Geomonas sp. RF6: one gene and its partner. The protein of the gene in region 1 interacts with the protein of each later gene in a pairwise test. Links are inferred from orthologs where the notes say so. Each region holds a gene or a part of one and is shown on either strand. Other genes may lie near its edges. The genes, in order: pheT and secD.

Evidence for each region.
Region 2: the proteins of pheT (region 1) and secD interact in binary tests that used the Escherichia coli proteins (3 or more experiments, as listed by UniProt). The link is inferred for Geomonas sp. RF6 from one-to-one orthologs.

What each region holds. Positions count from the first base shown.
Region 1 is NZ_CP087999.1:4,175,427-4,185,210, forward strand. What follows is about bases 1-3,021. They hold pheT (phenylalanine--tRNA ligase subunit beta), read left to right. Parts: upstream 1-318; coding sequence 319-2,724; downstream 2,725-3,021. Other genes in these bases: pheS (phenylalanine--tRNA ligase subunit alpha), read left to right, coding at 1-260; LPW11_RS17880 (integration host factor subunit alpha), read left to right, coding at 2,816-3,021. In the rest of the region: more of LPW11_RS17880, read left to right, coding at 3,022-3,094; LPW11_RS17885 (MerR family transcriptional regulator), read left to right, coding at 3,129-3,449; LPW11_RS17895 (universal stress protein), read right to left, coding at 3,695-4,531; LPW11_RS17900 (sulfate ABC transporter substrate-binding protein), read left to right, coding at 5,114-6,130; LPW11_RS17905 (PAS domain S-box protein), read right to left, coding at 6,382-9,784.
Region 2 is NZ_CP087999.1:5,176,536-5,186,139, forward strand. Bases 2,639-5,479 are described here. They hold secD (protein translocase subunit SecD), read right to left. Parts: upstream 4,940-5,479; coding sequence 3,338-4,939; downstream 2,639-3,337. Other genes in these bases: secF (protein translocase subunit SecF), read right to left, coding at 2,639-3,324; yajC (preprotein translocase subunit YajC), read right to left, coding at 4,973-5,248; tgt (tRNA guanosine(34) transglycosylase Tgt), read right to left, coding at 5,307-5,479. In the rest of the region: single-stranded-DNA-specific exonuclease RecJ, read right to left, coding at 1-1,629; LPW11_RS22010 (tetratricopeptide repeat protein), read right to left, coding at 1,834-2,397; more of secF, read right to left, coding at 2,413-2,638; more of tgt, read right to left, coding at 5,480-6,425; tRNA preQ1(34) S-adenosylmethionine ribosyltransferase-isomerase QueA, read right to left, coding at 6,580-7,596; LPW11_RS22040 (SpoIID/LytB domain-containing protein), read right to left, coding at 7,665-8,780; LPW11_RS22045 (HD-GYP domain-containing protein), read left to right, coding at 9,107-9,604. UniProt on the Escherichia coli protein: Part of the Sec protein translocase complex. Interacts with the SecYEG preprotein conducting channel. SecDF uses the proton motive force (PMF) to complete protein translocation after the ATP-dependent function of SecA.

The DNA of each region.
Region 1 (9,784 bases):
AGCCTTCCGCCGAAGTGGACATCGCCTGCGTCATCTGCAAGGGGAAGGGGTGCCGCGTCTGCAAGAATACCGGGTGGCTGGAAATCCTCGGCGCAGGCATGGTCGACCCTGAGGTGTACCGCCACGTCGGCTACGACGCGGAGACCTACTCCGGCTTCGCCTTCGGTATGGGGATCGAGAGGATCGCCATGCTGAAGTACGGCATCGCCGACATGCGGCTTCTCTTCGAGAACGATCTCAGGTTCTTGAAACAGTTCTGACAATCATTCGACCGATCCCAGCGACCGGTCCGATCTCTTCAAGAAAAGTGGAATCTCTATGATAGTTACCTACAACTGGCTCAAGGAATTCGTTGACTGCGACCTGCCTCCCCAGGAGTTGGCAGATCTTCTCACCATGCTCGGACTCGAAGTGGAGCGCATGGAGTCGCTCGGCGCCGGGATGGACGACGTCGTCACCGCGCAGGTGCTCGAGAGGGCCCAGCACCCGAACGCCGACAAGCTCTCCCTTTGCAAGGTGAGCAACGGCAAGGAGACCTTCGCCATCGTCTGCGGCGCGCAGAACTTCAAGTCCGGCGACAAGGTGGCGCTCGCCCAGATCGGCGCGGTGCTGCCGGGAGACTTCAAGATCAAGCGCTCCAAGATCAGGGGTGAGGAGTCCTTCGGGATGCTCTGCTCCGAGAGGGAGCTCGCCCTCTCCGACGAGTCCGCCGGCATCATGATACTGCCGGAAGAGACGCCGCTCGGCGTACCCCTTTTCGAGGCGCTGGGGCTGAAGGACACGATCTTCGAGATCGGTCTCACCCCGAACCGCGCCGACTGCCTGAGCGTCGTCGGTATCGCCCGGGAGGTCGCGGCAAAGCTCGGGACGAAGGTGCACTACCCCGGTATCGCTCCGGTCGAGGAGGGGGCACCTATCGCTGAGACCGCCTCCGTGACGATCGAGGACGCCGACCTCTGCCCGCGCTACACCGCGCGCTACATCTCCGGCTGCACCATCGCGCCGTCCCCTGCGTGGCTCGCCGAGAGGCTTCGCAACGCAGGGATCCGCTCCATCAACAACGTGGTGGATATAACGAACTACGTCCTCCTGGAGTACGGCCACCCGCTGCACGCCTTCGACTTCCGCCTGCTGGCCGGCGGGAAGATAGTCGTGCGCCGCGCAGCCGAGGGGGAACGCTTCGGCACCCTCGACGGTCAGGAGCGGATCCTCAATTCCAACGACCTCACCATCCGCGACGCGGAGAAAGGCGTGGCTCTTGCCGGCATCATGGGTGGCGGCAACTCCGAGATCAGCGACTCCACTGTCGACATCCTCCTGGAGAGCGCCTACTTCGATCCTTCCGCCATCAGGCGGACCTCCAAGAGACTGGGGCTGCACACCGAGTCGTCGCACCGCTTCGAGCGCGGCACCGATGTCGATGGCCTTGTGCGCGCCCTCGACCGCGCCGCCGAGCTCATCCACGAGCTCGCAGGCGGCACGATCGCCAAGGGGATCATCGACGTCTACCCGACCCAGATGCAGCCGCGCACCATCAACGCACGCCTGGAGAAGATCAACGCCATCTCCGGTCTCTCCTTGAGCGCCGCCGAAGTGAAGGAGATCTTCGAGCGCCTCGAGTTCTGCGTCTGCGAGACGTCGGCAGGGGTGTTCGAGGTGCAGGTCCCGCTCTTCCGCGTCGATCTGGAGCGCGAGATCGACCTCGTGGAAGAGGTCGTGCGCCTGAACGGCTTCGAGAAGGTGCCCCTGACTCTGCCGAGCGCGTCGGTCTTCTCCGACCTCCCCTCCGAGGGGCAGCGCCTCGGAGGCAAGATCCGCGACCTCCTGGTATCCCAGGGGCTCTCCGAGGTTATCAACTACAGCTTCGTCTCCCCGACCAGTTGCGACCGCATCCTCCTTGCCGGAGACGACTTCCGCCGCCAGGGTGTGGCCCTTCTGAACCCGCTCTCCGACGAACTCTCCGTGATGCGCACGACGCTCCTTCCGGGGCTCCTGGAGACCGCGCTGAAAAACATCAGCTTCCGCACGCTCGATCTGAAGATCTTCGAGATGCGCAGGGTGTATCTCCCGGAGGAGGGGAGCGAGCTCCCCATCGAGCCGCTGTACCTCGCGGCGCTCTTCACCGGGAGACGCGATCCGGAAGGATGGAACCAGGCGAAGGGGGGGATCGACTTCTTCGACGTGAAGGGGATGGTTGAAAACCTTCTCGAGGTGGCGAACGTGAAGGGTGTCAACTACCTTGCTGACGGCGTCGACGCCTACTTCCACCCGGGGAAGTCCTGCCGGATCACCCGCGGCAACCAGACCCTCGGCTCCTTTGGCGAGCTTCACCCGAGCGTGCAGGAGAACTACGGCATCGACACGCCCCTCTTCTACCTGGAGCTGAACTTCGAGAAGCTGCTGGCCAACCGCGCGAAGCGCTCCTCCGTGCAGGCGCCCTCCCGCTTCCCCGACACCTTCCGCGACATCGCGCTCCTCATCCCGGACGAGGTCGCCGCCGCGGACATCACCTCCTGCGTCCTGGGGGTGAAGGCGGCCGAGCTCCAGGGGGTGGAAATCTTCGACCTGTACAAGGGTGGCAACATCCCCGCGGGGCAGAAGAGTATCGCCATCCGGGTACGGTACGGGTCGCGCGAGCGCACCCTCACCGACGACGAAGTGACCCGTCTGCACCAGAGCGTCATCGCCGCGTTGCAGAAAAAATTAAATGTAACCATTAGATAAAAAGGGTTGCTAAATCAAAAACCCTGTGGTAAATACTTAAGCCGCTGTCGATTCAAGGAAAATCTGAAATGCTGAATCTGTTGAGGGGGTTATGACCAAAGCGGACATCGTAGAAAGAATTTATGAGAAGGTAGGGTTCTCCAAGAAAGAGTCTGCAGAACTTGTAGAAACCGTCTTCGATCTCATTAAGACCACCCTGGAAGAAGGGGACAAGATAAAGATCGCCGGCTTTGGCAACTTCGTGGTGAAGGAGAAGGCAGACCGTCGTGGCAGGAATCCGCAGACCGGCGAAGAGATCACCATCGCTGCTCGCAGGATCCTGACCTTCAAGCCGAGCCAGGTTCTGAAAGCAGCCATCAACACCCAGTAAGACGGTGGACGCGGGGATACCAGACAAGCTGTACATGAGAATCGGCGAGATCTCCGAGCTAACGGGGCTTCCATCGTCGGTGCTCAGGTATTGGGAGTCGGAGTTCCCGTCTCTGACGCCGAAGAAGAGCAGTACCGGTCAAAGGCTCTACACGAAGAAAGATCTGGAGCTGATAGTCCGGATAAAACAACTCCTGTACGTCGAGAAGCTCACCATAGAGGGGGCGAGGAAACGTCTGGGAGGGAAGTTGAAAGCCCAGGAAGCCGCACCCGTCCCCAACGGGCTGGCTGAGTTGCTCAGGGAAGTGAAAGAGGAACTCCGCGAAATGCGGGATATTCTGGTTAATCAGGCATAATCGGTGCGTAGCGCAGCCTGGTAGCGCACTAGACTGGGGGTCTAGGGGTCGAAGGTTCGAATCCTTTCGCACCGACCATTATTACAGGGACTTACGGCATTTCGTAAGTCCCTCTTTTTTTGTCTCACCCCTGCTACACCCCTGCTACACCCCTCGCAGCCATGGCAGCTCCATGCGTCCCTCGCTGACTGGGACGGTGAGTCTTCCTGCTGATCCCCACGTATCTGACGTATCTGCTGTTGATCCTAGTCAGGGGCGGGGATGAAGAGGACCGGCACTCCCGCATGACGAGCCGCTTCACTTGCAACGCTTCCCATCATTTCCTTCACTACACCTTTCCCCCTGAACCCCATGACGATAAGGGAGTATCTCCCTTTTCGCGCGACAGCGGCCACCTCTTTTTCAGCGTTTCCCTTCACGAGTGCGGTCGTCACGTCGGCCGCGCCGGCACCCCGTACACGCTCCCTCTTCGCCTCGAGGAGATATTGTGCCATCTCTTCTGCCTGGCGCTCCTCTGCCGGGTCCTTCCCACCTGGTTCAAGCACATGGAGGAGGGTGACCTGTGCGCCGGTCTCCCGGGCGATTACCCCCACGTACTTCAGCGCGTTTTCCGCCGTGTCGGAGAAGTCGGTGGCGAAAAGGATATTGCTGAAGATCTTTCGGCACACAGCGAGGGACTCGTCCCCCTCGAGCAGCGCTATCCGCGCCAGGAGGACGGGTCGCCGGGCGTGATGGAGCAGGTCGTTCGAGACGCTCCCAAGGGCTGCGGCCCGGAGGATCCCTTTGCCGTGGGAGCCGATGAAAATCACGGAGACTTCCTGGCTTTCCGCCGTCTCAGCGAGGATCTGTCCGGCGGGGCCGGAGGGTATATTGACCAGCACCCTCACTCCGTGTTCCCCGAGCATCTTCACCTGGCGATCAAGGGCCTGATGCGCCTCCTGCCTGAGGGGAAATTCGGGGTAAGGTATGGCGTGCGCAAGGACGATCTCCTTCATGCCGACGGTCTTTAACTCCTCAACACACCGGACGAGAGCGTCGGACGCTGGAGAGAGGTCAGAGCAGACAAGGATCTTCCTGAACATGGTGGCCTCCAGTTCTCGCCCGCCCGAATTGTGCATGGTTGCGGCAGGCTTTTCTACCGTCAATCATAACCTATGGTGTGAGCTTCATCAGCTTCTGCACCCCCCTTTCTGACCCTAGCACCGGTGCCAGGTGGAGGATAGGCTTTCAGCTCTGTCCCGCCGCGATAGCCGCGTAGGATATCGGCTGCGCCCGGCCAACGCAGGCCGCGGATCCCTGCGCTCCAGCGCGAGTTGTCACAGGTTCTTCAAGCTCCGCCGGTGCCACGGTAACTGTGAGCGCCGGCAGGTAGGCTGCAGTCGCACACTGTATTTTGCTGACAATGCCCCGCTCGACATGAAGGTCGGGCGGGGCATTTCTTTTTCCGACTCCTCAGGCCGATCCGCACATCGGTGAGAGAGGACGCGATAAAACTGCTTGACTATGAGCGGGATGGGAGGTATAAAAGTATCACACTATTAAATCGGTAGACTTAATAGTGAAGCTGGTGGGGCCACTGGGGCGTCATCCGCTATGGGAGCCTCACGCCAGAGGCTTATTTTTTTGGCTGTAAAGACTACTAAGTTGATAGACTGGAGGAGTAAATGAAGCGGAACAGCATAATCGCAGCAGTGATCATGGCTCTGTCGTTGACGGTAACACCGCTCGCCGCTCTCGCGGCGACGGAACTGCTGAACGTCTCCTACGACCCCACCCGCGAGCTTTATCAGGACTTCAACATCGCCTTCGCGAAGTACTGGAAGCAGAAGGGGGGGCAGGATGTCACCGTTAAGCAGTCGCACGGCGGCTCCGGGAAGCAGGCGAGGGCGGTAATCGACGGCCTCGACGCGGACGTGGTCACCTTGGCGCTCGCCTATGACATCGACGAGATACACAACAAGGCGAAGCTGATCCCGGAGAACTGGCAAAAGAGGCTCCCGCACAACAGCTCCCCCTATACCTCTACCATCGTCTTCCTGGTGCGAAAGGGGAACCCGAAGCAGATCAAGGACTGGAACGATCTGGTGAAACCGGGGGTCTCTGTTATCACGCCGAATCCCAAAACCTCCGGAGGCGCGCGGTGGAACTACCTTGCTGCCTGGGCTTACGCGCTGAAGCAGAAGGGGGGCTCTGATGCCAAAGCGAAGCAGTTTGTGACTGCGCTTTACAAAAACGTCCCGGTCCTCGACTCCGGCGCGCGCGGCTCCACCACCACTTTCGTGCAGCGCGGGCAGGGTGATGTGCTCCTTGCCTGGGAAAACGAGGCATTTCTGGCGGTGAATGAACTCGGCAAGGACAAGTTCGAGATCGTGGTCCCCTCGATCAGCATCGTTGCCGAGCCGCCGGTCGCAGTGGTGGACAAGGTCGTCGACCGTAAGGGAACCCGCAAGGTCGCCGAGGAGTATCTGAAGTACCTGTACACGCCGCAAGGTCAGGAGATCGCGGCGCAGAATTACTACCGTCCGACGGACAAGAAGATCGCCGCGAAGTATGCGTCGCGTTTTCCGAAAATCAACCTGGTGACCATCGATGGTGTCTTCGGTGGGTGGAAGAACGCGCAGAAGATCCATTTTGCCGATGGCGGCCTCTTTGATCAGATCTTCTCTGCGGCGAAGAGGTAGCAGGAAGAGGTAACGTAGGCAATGTAGGCAGTGTAGGCCGGGATAAGCCGCAGGCGTTCCCGGCAGACCGCCGCCCTTTTCTGTGGTGGCGCATGGAAGGGGACAGGCCGCATGCTTATGGGGGCCTGTCCCCGCCAGCAGGTGTTCGCGGCAGGCAGCCGGCCTTTTCGGTGGTGGCAACCGTCAATGCCGGAAACGCTGCGCTTATTCCGGCCTACATTGCACCACATTCACAAGCCCGTCACCAGGGCTCACCAGCGGGAGCGGGTTTCCTCAAGCTCCCTCAAGACTCGCTCGAGCTCCGCCTCCAACTGGGGTAGAAGCTCCGCTGCGCGGGCGAGATCACCCACCTTGCCCGCTTCTTCCAGTTCCTCCGCAAGGCAGCGCGCGCCGTCCGCGGCAACGACAGAGAGGGCACCCTTTATGAGATGCGCCGCCTTCTGTAGCATTTCCGGATCGCGCGCCGCCACGGCCGACCTGACCTCCTCCAGTTGCATCGGCGCACTCTCCAGAAAGGTCTCGATCACGATGTCCAGCGTGCCTATGTCTCCACCAATCTGCTCCAAGGTCCTTTCGGGGCGGGCGGCGGGGAGGGGGCGCTCCCTGATCCAGTAGGCCACCTTCTCAACGAGGGCCTGGCTCGTCACCGGCTTCGGGAGATAGTCGTCCATCCCCGCTGCAAGGCACCGGTCACGATCCCCTTCGAGTGCATGGGCGGTAAGCCCGATGATCGGCACGGTCCCCCCTTTGCTGCGGATCTGGCGGGTAGCCTCCAGGCCGTCCATCTGCGGCATTTGCACGTCCATGAAGACGGCGTGGAAGGTCCCCTTTTCAAACGCCTGCACCGCTTCCGCTCCATTTCTGGCAGTCGTCACCCGTATTCCGGCGTGCCTCAGCATCGTCTCCGTCACCGTCAGGTTCACCGGGTTGTCCTCCGCAAGAAGGACGCGGCTGCATCTTGGGATCACCAGCTTCCCCGGCCGCTCCGGAACCTCGTCCTGCCATTCCCCGACCCCCGAGCGGGACTTTTGCAGCTGCGCCCCGCTGTCGTCGACAACCAGGGCCCGCACCCCTGCCAGACCCTCCGGCTCATGCTCCTGCTTCCCTGGATGCTCCGCCTTCTGCAGCTCGATCCTGAAGGAGAAGGTGCTGCCCGCCCCCTCGCGGCTCTCCGCCCAGATCCGCCCCCCCATCTGCTCGACAATCCTCCTGGAGATGGCGAGCCCCAGGCCGGTCCCCCCGTAGGTGCGCGATATGGTGCTGTCGGCCTGGGTGAAACTGTCGAAGATGGAGTGTACCTTCTCCGGCGCAATCCCGATCCCGGTGTCGCGCACGGAGAAGGTGATCTCCCACCAGTCCGCCTCCGTCGGCCTTCCCGATACCTGCACCGTCACCTCCCCCTCTGCGGTGAATTTCACAGCATTGGAGACCAGGTTCAGGATGACCTGCCGAAGCTTCGCCGGGTCTCCGAGGAAAAAGGGGGGGAGGGGAGGCTCCACCGCCACCGTCAACTCGACCCCCTTCTGGAATGCGTTGATGGCCAGGTTCTCCGCCGCCTTCTCCACCGTCTCGCGCAGGTCGAAATCGATCTTCTCCAGGGCGACGGCCCCCGCCTCCAGCTTGGAAAAATCGAGCACGTCGTTCACCACGGCCAGAAGCGCCTCACCGGAGGACTTCACCATATGGAGGTATTGACGCTGCAGCGCGTCGAGGTCGGTGCCGAGGAGGAGCTCGGTAACGCCCACGATCCCGTTCATGGGGGTGCGGATCTCGTGGCTCATGTTCGCCATGAACTCCGACTTTGCGCGGACGGCGCCCTCTGCCGCGTCGCGGGCCCGCTTCTGGTCCTCGATGTCGGTGCAGCTCCCGAACCACATGACGATTTTTCCGTCTTCGCCGACGAGTGGGAGCCCGCGGGCCAGAAACCAGTGGTACTCGCCGTCGAAGCGCCGCAGGCGGTATTCCACCTCGTACGGCGCGCCGGTCCGGGCGCTGTGATACCACTCCTGCGCCGTGGCTGCCCGGTCCTCCGGGTGCAGGAATTCCACCCACTTTCCTGACTCCGTCTCAGCGAGCGTCCCCCCGGTGTAGTCGCTCCACCTCTGGTTCACATAGGTCACCGAGCCGTCGGGACCCGCCATCCAGATCAGCTGCGGCAGCGCCTCCGCAAGCTGCCGGAACTGCCGCTCCGAGCGGCGCAGTTCGTCCTCGGCCGCCTTCCTGCGGGAGATGTCGATGGCGATGGCGGCCGCGCCTATGACCTTTCCTTCCGTGTCCCTGATGGGGGAGACGGTGAGGGAAATGTGCACGAGCTCCCCGTTTTTTTTCATCCTCACCGTTTCGTAGTCCTCGATGAGCTCTCCGTTCCCCACCCGCTCCAGGATCGTGATGGTGTCGTTCGGATGCCCGGGCGGGACGAGCATGGAGATGTTTTCGCCGATCGCCTCTTCAGGGGTGTAGCCGTATATCCTCTCCGCCCCCCTGTTCCAGGTCTGGATGGTGCCGTCCAGATCCTTCGTGAAGCCGATGATCGCCCCGCTGGCAGATTCCACGATCGCCGCGAGGCGCAGCCGTACCATTTCCGCCTGCTTCAGCCGTGTTACGTCCATGGAGACGCCGTGCACGTGCAGCGCGAGCCCCTCCGCGTCGTAATACCCCCGCCCCTTGGAGAGCGTCCACCGCGTATCACCGCCAGGAAGCTTTACTCGCATCTCTACGGTGAAGTCGCTCTTTTCCTGCAGCGCTTTCGCTATCGTCTTCTTGACCCGTTCCTTGTCCTCCTTGTGGATGAATTGCAGGAAGGCCTCCTGGTAGCTGCCACGGCAGGGGTGCCCGGCGCCGAAGAAGCGTTCGCACCAGTCGCTCCAGATCCAGAGTCCGGTCCTCAGGTCCCAGTGCCATGTCCCGATCTGCGCGGCATCTGCCGCGAAGCGCAGCCTCTCCTCGCCGGTCCGTATCTCTGCCTGCGCCCTCCAGAGGTCCGTTGTGTCGTTGTTGACCTCTACTACCGAAACCTTCCCCTCCGCCGTCCGGTGCACGACCCACAGACTCGCCACGACGATCTCCCGACCGTCCCGTGCCGTGTGGTGCAACTCCCCCTGCCACTTCCCCTCTGCAAGAAGGGTCGCCTCGATCTTCTCCAGGGGGGCGGGGAAGACGGTATTGAGGAGTTGGTGGGAGACCTTTCCGAGCGCCTCCTCAGGGGGGAAACCGTACAGTGACTGCATGCCCCGGTTCCACACCGAAATCTCCCCCGCAACGCTCCGCACCAGCACCGGGGCGTGATCGAGGAGCGTCGTGAGTTCCTCCAGCTTTTCCTTGCTCTCGACTAGCCTCTGTTCCGCACCCTTCCGGTCGCTTATGTCCTCGATGGTGAAGACGGAGCGCAGCCACCTGCCTTCTTCGTCCCTGATGCCGGAGACGTTGACGCGCACCCAGAGGTGGCTCCCCTCCCGCCTGATAAATCTCTTGTCGTAGGCCGCCCGCTCCAGCACCCCGTCGTGTACCTGGCGGTCCATCTCGTCGCTCAGCGGGCGGTCCTCCGGGGCGGTCAGGTCGTGCACGGAGTGAGCAAGGAGCTCCTCCCGGCTGAAGCCCAGCATCTCCGAGAAACGTCCATTCACCGCGACGAAGCGGTCGCCGCCGGAGGCCTCC
Region 2 (9,604 bases), 1.0 Mb from region 1 along the record:
GACGACCTCCCCCACCACCTCCCCCTTCTCCGCCAGCCCGAAACCGACCGCGTCGAAGCGGCGCCCGCCGGAGGAGAGGGTGAGCTTCAGGTGCCCCCCGCGGATCGGGCGGCGGTCGACCACGCGTGCCTCGCGCAGGAGAAAGAGAGGCTCCGGATTTCCCATCCCGAACGGCTTCATTCTCGCCAGAAGCCCGGGAAGGTCCTCGTCGATGGCGGCGGCGGAGAGCTCCGCATCGTAGAGCGTCTGGGGGGTGAGAGCCTCCTCGTCAAGCACCCGGGCGGCGGCCTCGTCGAAGCTGAGGGCGAAGCGGTCCAGTTCCTCCTCGGCGATGGAGAGCCCGGCTGCGTGACTGTGTCCGCCGAAGCGCAAAAGGTGGTCGGCGCAACTGCGTATGGCATCGAGGAGGTGGAAGCGGGAGATGCTTCGCCCCGACCCCCTGCCGGTGCCGTCCTCCAGCGCGAAGAGTATCGCGGGGCGGTGAAAGATCTCCACCATGCGGGAGGCAACGATCCCGATAACTCCCGGGTGCCAGTCGCTGGAGGCGAGAACGATGCTCTTTCGGCCGCGGCAGGCTCCGGCGGAGAGCATGGCGCGCGCCTCCTCGATCGTCGCACGCTCTATCGCCTGGCGCTCGGCATTGCTGTCGTCCAGGTCCTTGGCGATCGCCCGCGCCCTCTCAGGATCCTCACAAAGGAGAAGTTCCAGGCCGAGCGCCGCATCCTCCAGGCGACCCGCCGCGTTAATGCGGGGGGCGAGGCGGAAGCCGACCGAGCCGCAGCTTACCTCTCCCGTTACCCCGGCAACCTCCTTCAATGCCTGGACACCGACGCGCCTGGAAGCGGAGAGCTCTTTCAGCCCGTAGCTCACCAGCACCCGGTTTTCCCCCACGAGGGGAACGACGTCGGCGACGGTGCCAAGCGCCACCAGATCGAGATACCCCCTGATATCCGGCTCCGGGCGGTTCGCGAACACGCCGCGCCTGCGCAGGAGGGCGCGCAGGGCCATCACCAGGTTGAAGGCGACGCCGACACCTGCAAGGGACTTGAAGGGGAAGGCGCACCCCGGAAGGAGCGGGTTCACGGTGGCGAAGGAATCGGGGAGATCCTCCCCGGGAGAGTGGTGGTCCGTGATGATGAGGTCGATCCCCGCCTCGCGGCACAGTCTTGCCTCCGCCACGGAGGTGATGCCGCAGTCGGCGGTCACAAGGACGGTCGCCCCCGCGCTACGGGCAGCCTCCACACCCTGGTGCGAAAGACCGTACCCTTCGCTCAGGCGTTTCGGGATATAGGGGAAGGCGTCGAGGCCGACGGCGCGGAAAAATGAGAGGAGGACGGCAACGGAGGTAACCCCGTCGACGTCGTAGTCGCCGTGCACACAGACCTTCTCCCCGCCGGCGAGGGCGTCCGCGAGGCGCACAACAGCCGCCTCCATGCCGGAAAGCAGGAGGGGATCGTGCAGGGACGAGAGCGTGGGATTGAGAAAACCGTTCGCTTCGGATGGATCGGTGATACCGCGATTGGAGAGGAGGCGCGCCAGCAGGGGCGGGATCCCTGAAGGCGCCAGTCTCTCGGCGCACCCCTCGTCCCCCCCCCTGACACGCCAGCTTCGTTCGGTAATCGGTTGCATCTACCCTCCTGAAAGGACTTGCGAAATCTTCACCACATGAAATGCGGGAACTACTGCTACCTCTTCGGCAGCATGTAGGCCGGAATAAGCGCAGCGTTTCCGGCAGCCGGAGCCGCCGGGAACGCCTCCGGCTTATCCCGGCCTACAGTACAGCCGGATCCAGGGCAGAAAAAAACCCGCGGGAGCCGCGGGCTTTTTCCTTCCTTATTTTCCTGCCGGTGGGGGAAGCGTCCCCAGGTCGGCCTTTATCTGCTGCGCCGTCGGACTCGTGGAGTCGAACTGCAGATACTTCGTCCAGACAGCTCGCGCTTCCTCGGTCTTTTTCAGGTCGACCATGTACACCACGCCCAGGTTGTACAGGCTCTGCAGGTGGTTCGGGTCTATCTGCTGGGCCCGCTCGAAATTGGCGATCGCCTTGTCGTACCACCCCATCTTGCGGTACATGATCCCCTGGTCCGTCAGGGCGTTCGTGTTCTTCGGGTCGAGTTCCAGCACCTTCGTGTACGCCTGCACCGCCTTCTGCGGCTGGTCCGTGTCGAAGTAGTCGTTGGCGAGCTGGTTCCACACCTGGACGTTTCCAGGCTCCCGGGCGACGATCTTCTCCGCTTCCGCAATGCGCTGCTGGTATTCAGTGGGAGAGCCGGTACCGGTCGGCACGGAAGAGCTGACGACCGGTTCCTTGTGCGAGCTGACGCCGTAGATCAGGTACCCCCCGAGGAGACCGACGATGATGGCGACAGCTACGGTGAGAACATTCTCCTTGTTCACCTGCTAAACCTCCTTTTAACCTTTCGTCTCGACCGGGGACTTCTCCCACAGCGCTACAATCGGGCTCGCCACGAAGATGGAGGAGTAGGCACCGACGACGACCCCCACCACCAGCGCGAAGGAGAAGTCGTGAATGACTTCACCACCGAAGAGAAGCAACGACAGGGATGCGAGAAGCACCGTGAGGGAGGTCACGATACTGCGGGAAAGCACCTCGTTGATGGAGCGGTTGAAGATGGGGGCCATCGGCTCCTTCAGGCTCTTGTGCATGTTTTCCCTGATGCGGTCAAAGACGACGACCGTGTCGGTGAGGGAGTAGCCTGCGATCGTCAGCACTGCGGTGATAAAGAGCAGGTTGATTTCCTTGTGCAACAGGTAGAAGGCAGCGAACATCGCGAGGACGTCGTGGGTCGTCGCCACGACCGCCGCGACACCGAACTTGAAGTCGAAGCGCCACGCGATGTAGAGCACGATCCCCAGAAGGGAGATTGCTACGGCAACGAGGGTGTCCTTTCTCAGCTTGTCACCGATGGAGGGGCCGATGTCGGTGGCGCTCTCCACAGCGAAGGGGTTGGCCGGGAGCTCCTTGCGCAGGATCTCCTGCACGTGCTCGGAAGCCGCCTGCCCGGTGGCGGTGCTGCTCTTTCTGAGCTTGATGAGGAGCTTGTTGCCGTCCTTGATCTCCTGCAGGTCGACTTCCTTCACACCGTTCTTGTCGAGAGCGGTGCGGGCCTGCTCGGTGGTGATGGGGGCGTTGAACTTCAGCTGCAGCGAGGTGCCGCCGGAAAAGTCGATACCCATGTTGGCGGCGCCGCGGCCGATCTGGACGAGCGCGATGATCCCGATGAGGGCGACGATCCCCGAGACGACGAAGGAGATCTTCTTCATGCCCATGAAATCTATGTTGGTTTTGCCTAAGAGTTCCATTTATCCTCCCCCCTTATATGCTGAGCCGCTTCACGTGGACGCGGTCAAGGAACATGTCAAAGAGCACCTTCGTTGCCAGAAGCGAGGTGAACAGGTTGATGATGACACCGAGGCTCAGGGAAACCGCGAACCCCTTCACCGGACCGGTGCCGAACTGGAAGAGGACGGCGGCGGTGATGAGGGTGGTCACGTGGGAGTCCATGATGGTGAGGAACGCCTTGTCGTAGCCGGCATCGAGCGCCGCTTTCGGGGTCTTCCCGAGACGCATCTCCTCCCTTATTCGTTCGAAGATGAGTACGTTCGAGTCGACGGACATACCGACGAGAAGAACGATAGCGGCGATACCGGGGAGGGTGAGGGTCGCGCCGAGGGCAGCGAGGGCACCCATGAGATAGACGATGTTCAGCACCATCCCGAAGTTCGCCACCAGGCCGCACACCTTGTAGTAGACGGCCATGAAGATGAAGACGAGCGCCACGCCGATAAGACCGGCGGTAAGACCCTTGTGGATCGAGTCGGCACCGAGGGAAGGACCGACGGTGACGTTCTGCATGATCTTCACAGGAGCCGGCAGCGAACCGGCGCGGAGCACGATCGCCAGGTCGGCAGCTTCCTTCTCGGTGAAGGAGCCGGAGATCTGGGCGCTGCCGCCGGAGATCCTCTCCCGGATCACCGGAGCGGAGTAGATGTTGTTGTCAAGGACGATGGCGAAACGCTTCCCGGTGTTAGCCGCGGTGACCTGGTCGAAGAGGCGCGCGCCGGTGGAGTTGAACTCGATGGCGACGTACGGCTGGTTGTACTGGGAGTCGATCCTCACCTGGGCGTCGGTGAGGAGATCGCCGGTGATCATCGCCTTCTTCTTCACCACGAGCGGCGTCTCGGTGACGGCACCGGTCTGCGGGTCGGTGCGCTTCTCGGTGAGGAGCTCGTCATCCTCCGGCACGGAGCCGGGGGTGGCGGTGGCGGCATTCACGTTCTCGTCCACGAGCTTGAACTCGAGGCGGGCGGTCTTGCCGATCAGCTCGATGGCGCGCTTCGGATCCTTGATCCCCGGGAGCTGCACCACGATGTGGTTGATCCCTTCGCGCTGGATCACCGGCTCGGAGACGCCGAACTGGTCAATCCTGTTGCGGATCGTCTCCAGCGCCTGGGCGACGGCGCGATCCTTCCTGACCTGCGCCTCCTTCTCGTTCACCCTGAGCTGCAGGCTCACGAAGCCGGCCTCGTCGAGGGGGGGGAGGATGTCGATATCGGGATATTTCTTCTTCACCAGCTTCTGTGCTGCGTCGGCGGTGGCGCGGTCGTACAGCGTGACCTGCACCTTGTCCCCCCCTACCCTGGCGATCCTTTTAAAGCGCAGATTCTGGGAGTTCAGCGAGTCTTCCAGATCGGTTGCGATGAGGTCGAGACTCCCCTCCACCGCCTTGTCCGTTTCCACCTCCATCACCAGGTGGGTACCACCCTGCAGGTCGAGGCCGAGGTGGATCTTGTCCTTCGGCAAAAGCCCGCTCCACCAGGAAGGAAGCGGCGAGACCAGCGTGGGCACCATGTACACAAGCGAGGCGATGATAAAAAGGACTATCAGGGTGATGCGCCAGGTGTAACCCTTGTTCATTGAAAACTCCTTTCACGGAAATTGCAGAGTGTACTAGTCCTTCTTGACGATCGAGGCTATGAACGGCTTGTTGATCTTCACGTTGACGCCGGGAGCCACCTCGAGGGTCACGACCTGATCGTCGAGGGCGCTGACCTTGCCGTGCATCCCCCCCGCGGTCACCACCTGGTCACCCCTCTTCAGGGAGTCGAGGAGGGCCCTGTGCTCCTTCGCCTTCTTCTGCTGGGGACGGATGAGGAGGAAGTAGAAGATGGCAAACATGAAGATGAGGGGGAGAATCTGTTGCATCTGTTGCGGGAGTCCTGACATTGATTTACGTACCTCCTGATGGTTTATCGTCTAACACTGCGGAAAGTGGAACTTCTTCCTAGTACTGCGGCGGGGTCGCCCCCATCTTTGCGTAGAATTCCTTCCTGAAGCTGGAGAAGCGCCCCTCACCGATCGCCTTGCGGGCCCCATTCATGAGGTTCAGGTAGTAGTGCAGGTTGTGCCAGGTGTTGAGCCGCGAGGCGAGGATCTCCTTGCTGCGGTACAGGTGCCTGAGATAGGCCCTGCTGTAGTTGCGGCAGACGTAGCAGTCGCACTCCGGATCGAGCGGCGTGTTGTCCTCCGCATAGGCGCCCGCCTTTATGTTTATCCGGCCGGCCGAGGTGAAGAGGGCGCCGTTTCTGGCGTTTCTCGTCGGCATGACGCAGTCGAACATGTCGTACCCGGCATAGACCGCCTCGATGAGGTCCTCCGGCGCGCCTATCCCCATGACGTAGCGCGGGGAGTCGGTGGGGAGGAAATCCTTGCACGCCTGCAGCATGCTGTGCATCGTCCCCTTTTCCTCCCCCACCGAGAGGCCGCCGAGGGCGTAGCCGTCGAATCCGATCTCCATGAGGGAAAGGGCGCTCTCGCGGCGCAGTTCCGGGTGCATCCCACCCTGCACGATCCCGAAGAGCGCCTGGTGCTCGTCGCGGGGGGCGTCCTTGCAGCGCCTCGCCCAGCGGGTGGTGAGTTCCATGGAGCGCTTCACGTAGGAGTAGTCGGCGGGGTACGGCGGGCACTCGTCGAAGCACATGATGATGTCGGAACCGAGCGACCTCTGGATGGCGATGGAGGATTCGGGGGAGATGAAGTGGCTGGAGCCGTCGATGTGGGAGCGGAAGCGCACCCCCTCCTCGGAGATCTTGCGCAGTTCACCGAGGCTGAAGACCTGGAAGCCGCCGCTGTCGGTGAGGATCGGGCGGTCCCAGTTCATGAATCCGTGCAGCCCGCCGAGGCGCCCGACGAGCTCGTGGCCGGGGCGCAGGTAGAGGTGGTAGGTGTTGGCGAGGATGATCTGGGAGCCGACTTCCTTCAGCTCTTCCGGGGTCATCGCCTTCACGGTTGCCTGGGTTCCCACCGGCATGAAGATCGGGGTCTCGATGGTGCCGTGGGAGGTTGTCAAAGAGCCGAGCCGGGCGTCGCACCCGGGGTCATTCTGTATCAGTTCGAACGTAATGGCGGTCTTCCTTATCTCTTGCCCGGTCCCTCGCGGTCCCGGCTGAACGTTATCGGTCTTGAAGCTGTGGCGGGGATCGCACCCGCCATCTATTTATATTGCACCGGAACAAGAGGCCGAGTCTACACCACTTCCGCCCCCCGTGGCGCCCCCACTAGGAGATGAACATCGCATCCCCGTAGCTGAAAAAGCGGAACTTCCTCGCCACCGCCTCGCGGTAGGCGTTCAGTAGCGACTCCTTCCCCGCGAAGGCGCACACGAGCATCAGGAGCGTCGACTTCGGGAGGTGGAAATTGGTGATAAGCGCGTCGACGGAGCGGAAGCGGTATCCGGGGAGGATGAAGATGTCCGCCTCACCGTGCAGCTCGCCGGAAACCGCCGCGTGCTCCAGAGCCCTCAGCGCGGTCGTTCCGAGCGCGATCACCCGCCCCCCCCTTTCCTTCGTCTCCCGCACCGCGGCAGCCGTTTCCTCCGGTATGCGGTACGACTCGCGGTGCATCTTGTGCTCGGAGAGCGCCTCCACCCGGACCGGCATGAAGGTCCCGAGCCCCACGTGAAGCGTGAGCGGAGCGAGCCGAACGCCGCGGGCGGCGATCTCTGCGAGAACCGCCTCGGTAAAGTGCAGCCCGGCAGTCGGCGCCGCGACCGCCCCCTTCTCTTTGGCAAAGACCGTCTGGTACCTCTCCCGGTCCTCCCCTTCCGGCTCCCTCTTTATGTAGGGTGGGAGGGGCATCTTCCCGACCCGCTCCAGCCAGGAGGTGAAATCTTCGCAGGGGTCAAACTCGACCTGCCAGTGCCCCTCTTCCCTCGCGAGAACGACCGCGGCCATCCCCTCTGGAAGGAGGATGCGGCACCCCCCCTGCGGCGCCTTGGACGCCTTTATCAGGCACTCCCACACCTCCCCCGGCGCGCGGAGCCGGCGCACGAGAAAGATCTCCACCTTGCCGCCGCTCTCCTTCTGCCCGAAGAGCCGCGCGGGTATGACGCGGGTATCGTTTAGCACGAGGAGGTCGCCGGGACGGAAGCACCCCGGAAGGTCGCCAATGACGGACTCGCCGATCGTCCCGCACCGGCGTCCCAGGGTCATGACGCGGGAGGCGCCGCGGACCTCGGGGGGATGCTGGGCGATCAGCTCGGGGGGGAGCTCGTAATCGAAATCGGAAAGAAACATCTATGCCTTGCGAACGGCTCCGGCAAGGCGCCGGGCCGGATCTCTCTGTAGATAGTAGTGCTGCGGGTTTACTCCGGGCGGCTGTAGGCGGCGGAGAACTGCACGCCGGGATAGTAGTAGGAGAGGATCTCCCGGTAGGAGAATCCGTCCAGCGCGCGCTGCTTGGAGCCCCACTGGCACAGTCCCACCCCGTGCCCGCTCCCGGCGCCCGCCACCATAACGTCGTCGCCGAGGATAAGCAAGTCAAAGTTGGTGCTCTTCACCACGCCGTATCCGATCGCCTTCCTGAAGGCCACGCCGGGGACGCTCACCTTGCCGCGGCTGCAGGTGATCTGCACATCCTGGACGCGGCCGCTTTCGTTGCGCCCCCCCACCCGGACCTCGCGGATCCCGCTCACCGGGTACCCTGCCGACTTCAGCGCCCCTTCCACCTTTTTCAGGGGGATGGTCTGCTCCCACCGGCTCGGGTTCGCTTCCTGGCAGTACTTGCAGGGGACGCCGCGCAGATATGGAAGGGAGAGCCCCCACACCTCCCGGGAGTCCTCCGTGTGGCCGGAGCAGTTGGCGTGGTAGAAGGCCTGGATGGTGCGCCCGTTGAAGGTCAGGACCTCGCCGGCGGTCTCCTGCACCCCGCGCGCCGCCCGGCTGTCTTCCTGGTCCGCGCCGTCGTACACCTGGTCCATGACGCTCGACTCGAGCTGGTACGGCGCGTTCTTGCGGGCGGCCTTCTGGAACACCGCGTAGGAGCGGGCGATCACCGCCTGCGCCTTTATCGCCTCCATCGGCCAGGCCGAGGAAATCTCGCAGTTGATGAGACCGATGAGGTACTCCTCGAGAGGAAGCTCGTTTACCACCAAAAGCCCGCGCTCGCCGGGGCCGATCTCCACAATGCCGCGGTACCCCTTCCCGTTGACCCGCACGAGAGCCGCCGCCGTCGCGACGATACGGGAGAAGGGCCTGCCGTTCACCGTGACGCCGTCGCGGGAGCGGCGCAGCTCGATGGGAGGATCGAGACGGAGCGGTTCGCCGTTCGGACCGGTGACGAGGACGCCGTTTCCGTCGAGCGTTACCGTCTCCACCCCCTTCACCACCGCGACCCGGATCGTCTCCGGACGCAACGCCGCGGAACTGTGGCCCGCCACGAGAATGAGAAGGATTATAAGAATGCTGCGAAGAGCTTTCATTGCGGGGTTACTCGCCGATACAGGACGCCAAAAATCCCACGATATTAATCATACAAGGCGTTGCAAAGTCAATAATTTTATCTCTCTAAGCATGTGCCTTCCGATGCCCCTTTGGCAGGGCAATTGCTTCAAATCTCATTAGACCACCGCCCCGATCTGCGGCGTCCGTGGCGGAGCCCACGCCGTCGGCACCGATAGCGCGTGCTTTCGGCCATTTGAGTGAGGTGCGCCCTGACGCCTCACTCCTCTATGAGCTTGCAGTAACAGTGAAATTACGGTATATCACAGGGACCCTTGGCCATATGGCGCATGAATTACGAGACACTATGCTCAACTCGCTGAAGATAAAGATCCTCACTCTGGTAGCCTGCCTGCTGGTCTTCATCATTTCCTCCGTTGCTTATGTGAACTTCAGAGAGCAAAAGGAGCTCCTCCACGAGATAGCAAACAGAAACACCGTCCTCCTCACCGAAACGATAAAGAGCAGCATAGGGAGCTCCATGCTCTCCGGGCATACGGATGAGGTGCGGAGCATCTTCGGCAGGATCAAGACGCGCGAGTTCGTGAAGTCGCTGCGTATCCTCGACGAGTCGGGGAAGGTTCTCGCCTCCGCCACCCCCTCGGAAGTCGGCCGCCAGATACCGGAGGACCGGAACGACCCGCCGAGAACCGGCTACTGCATGATCGCTGGAAAAGAGGCGTTCCACTCCTACGCCAGGATCAGCAACGCGCCCGCCTGCCACAAATGTCACCCCGCCTCGAAAGAGATCCTCGGTGTCCTCGAAATAGGGCTCTCCCTCGACTACCTGAACGGCTTTATCGAG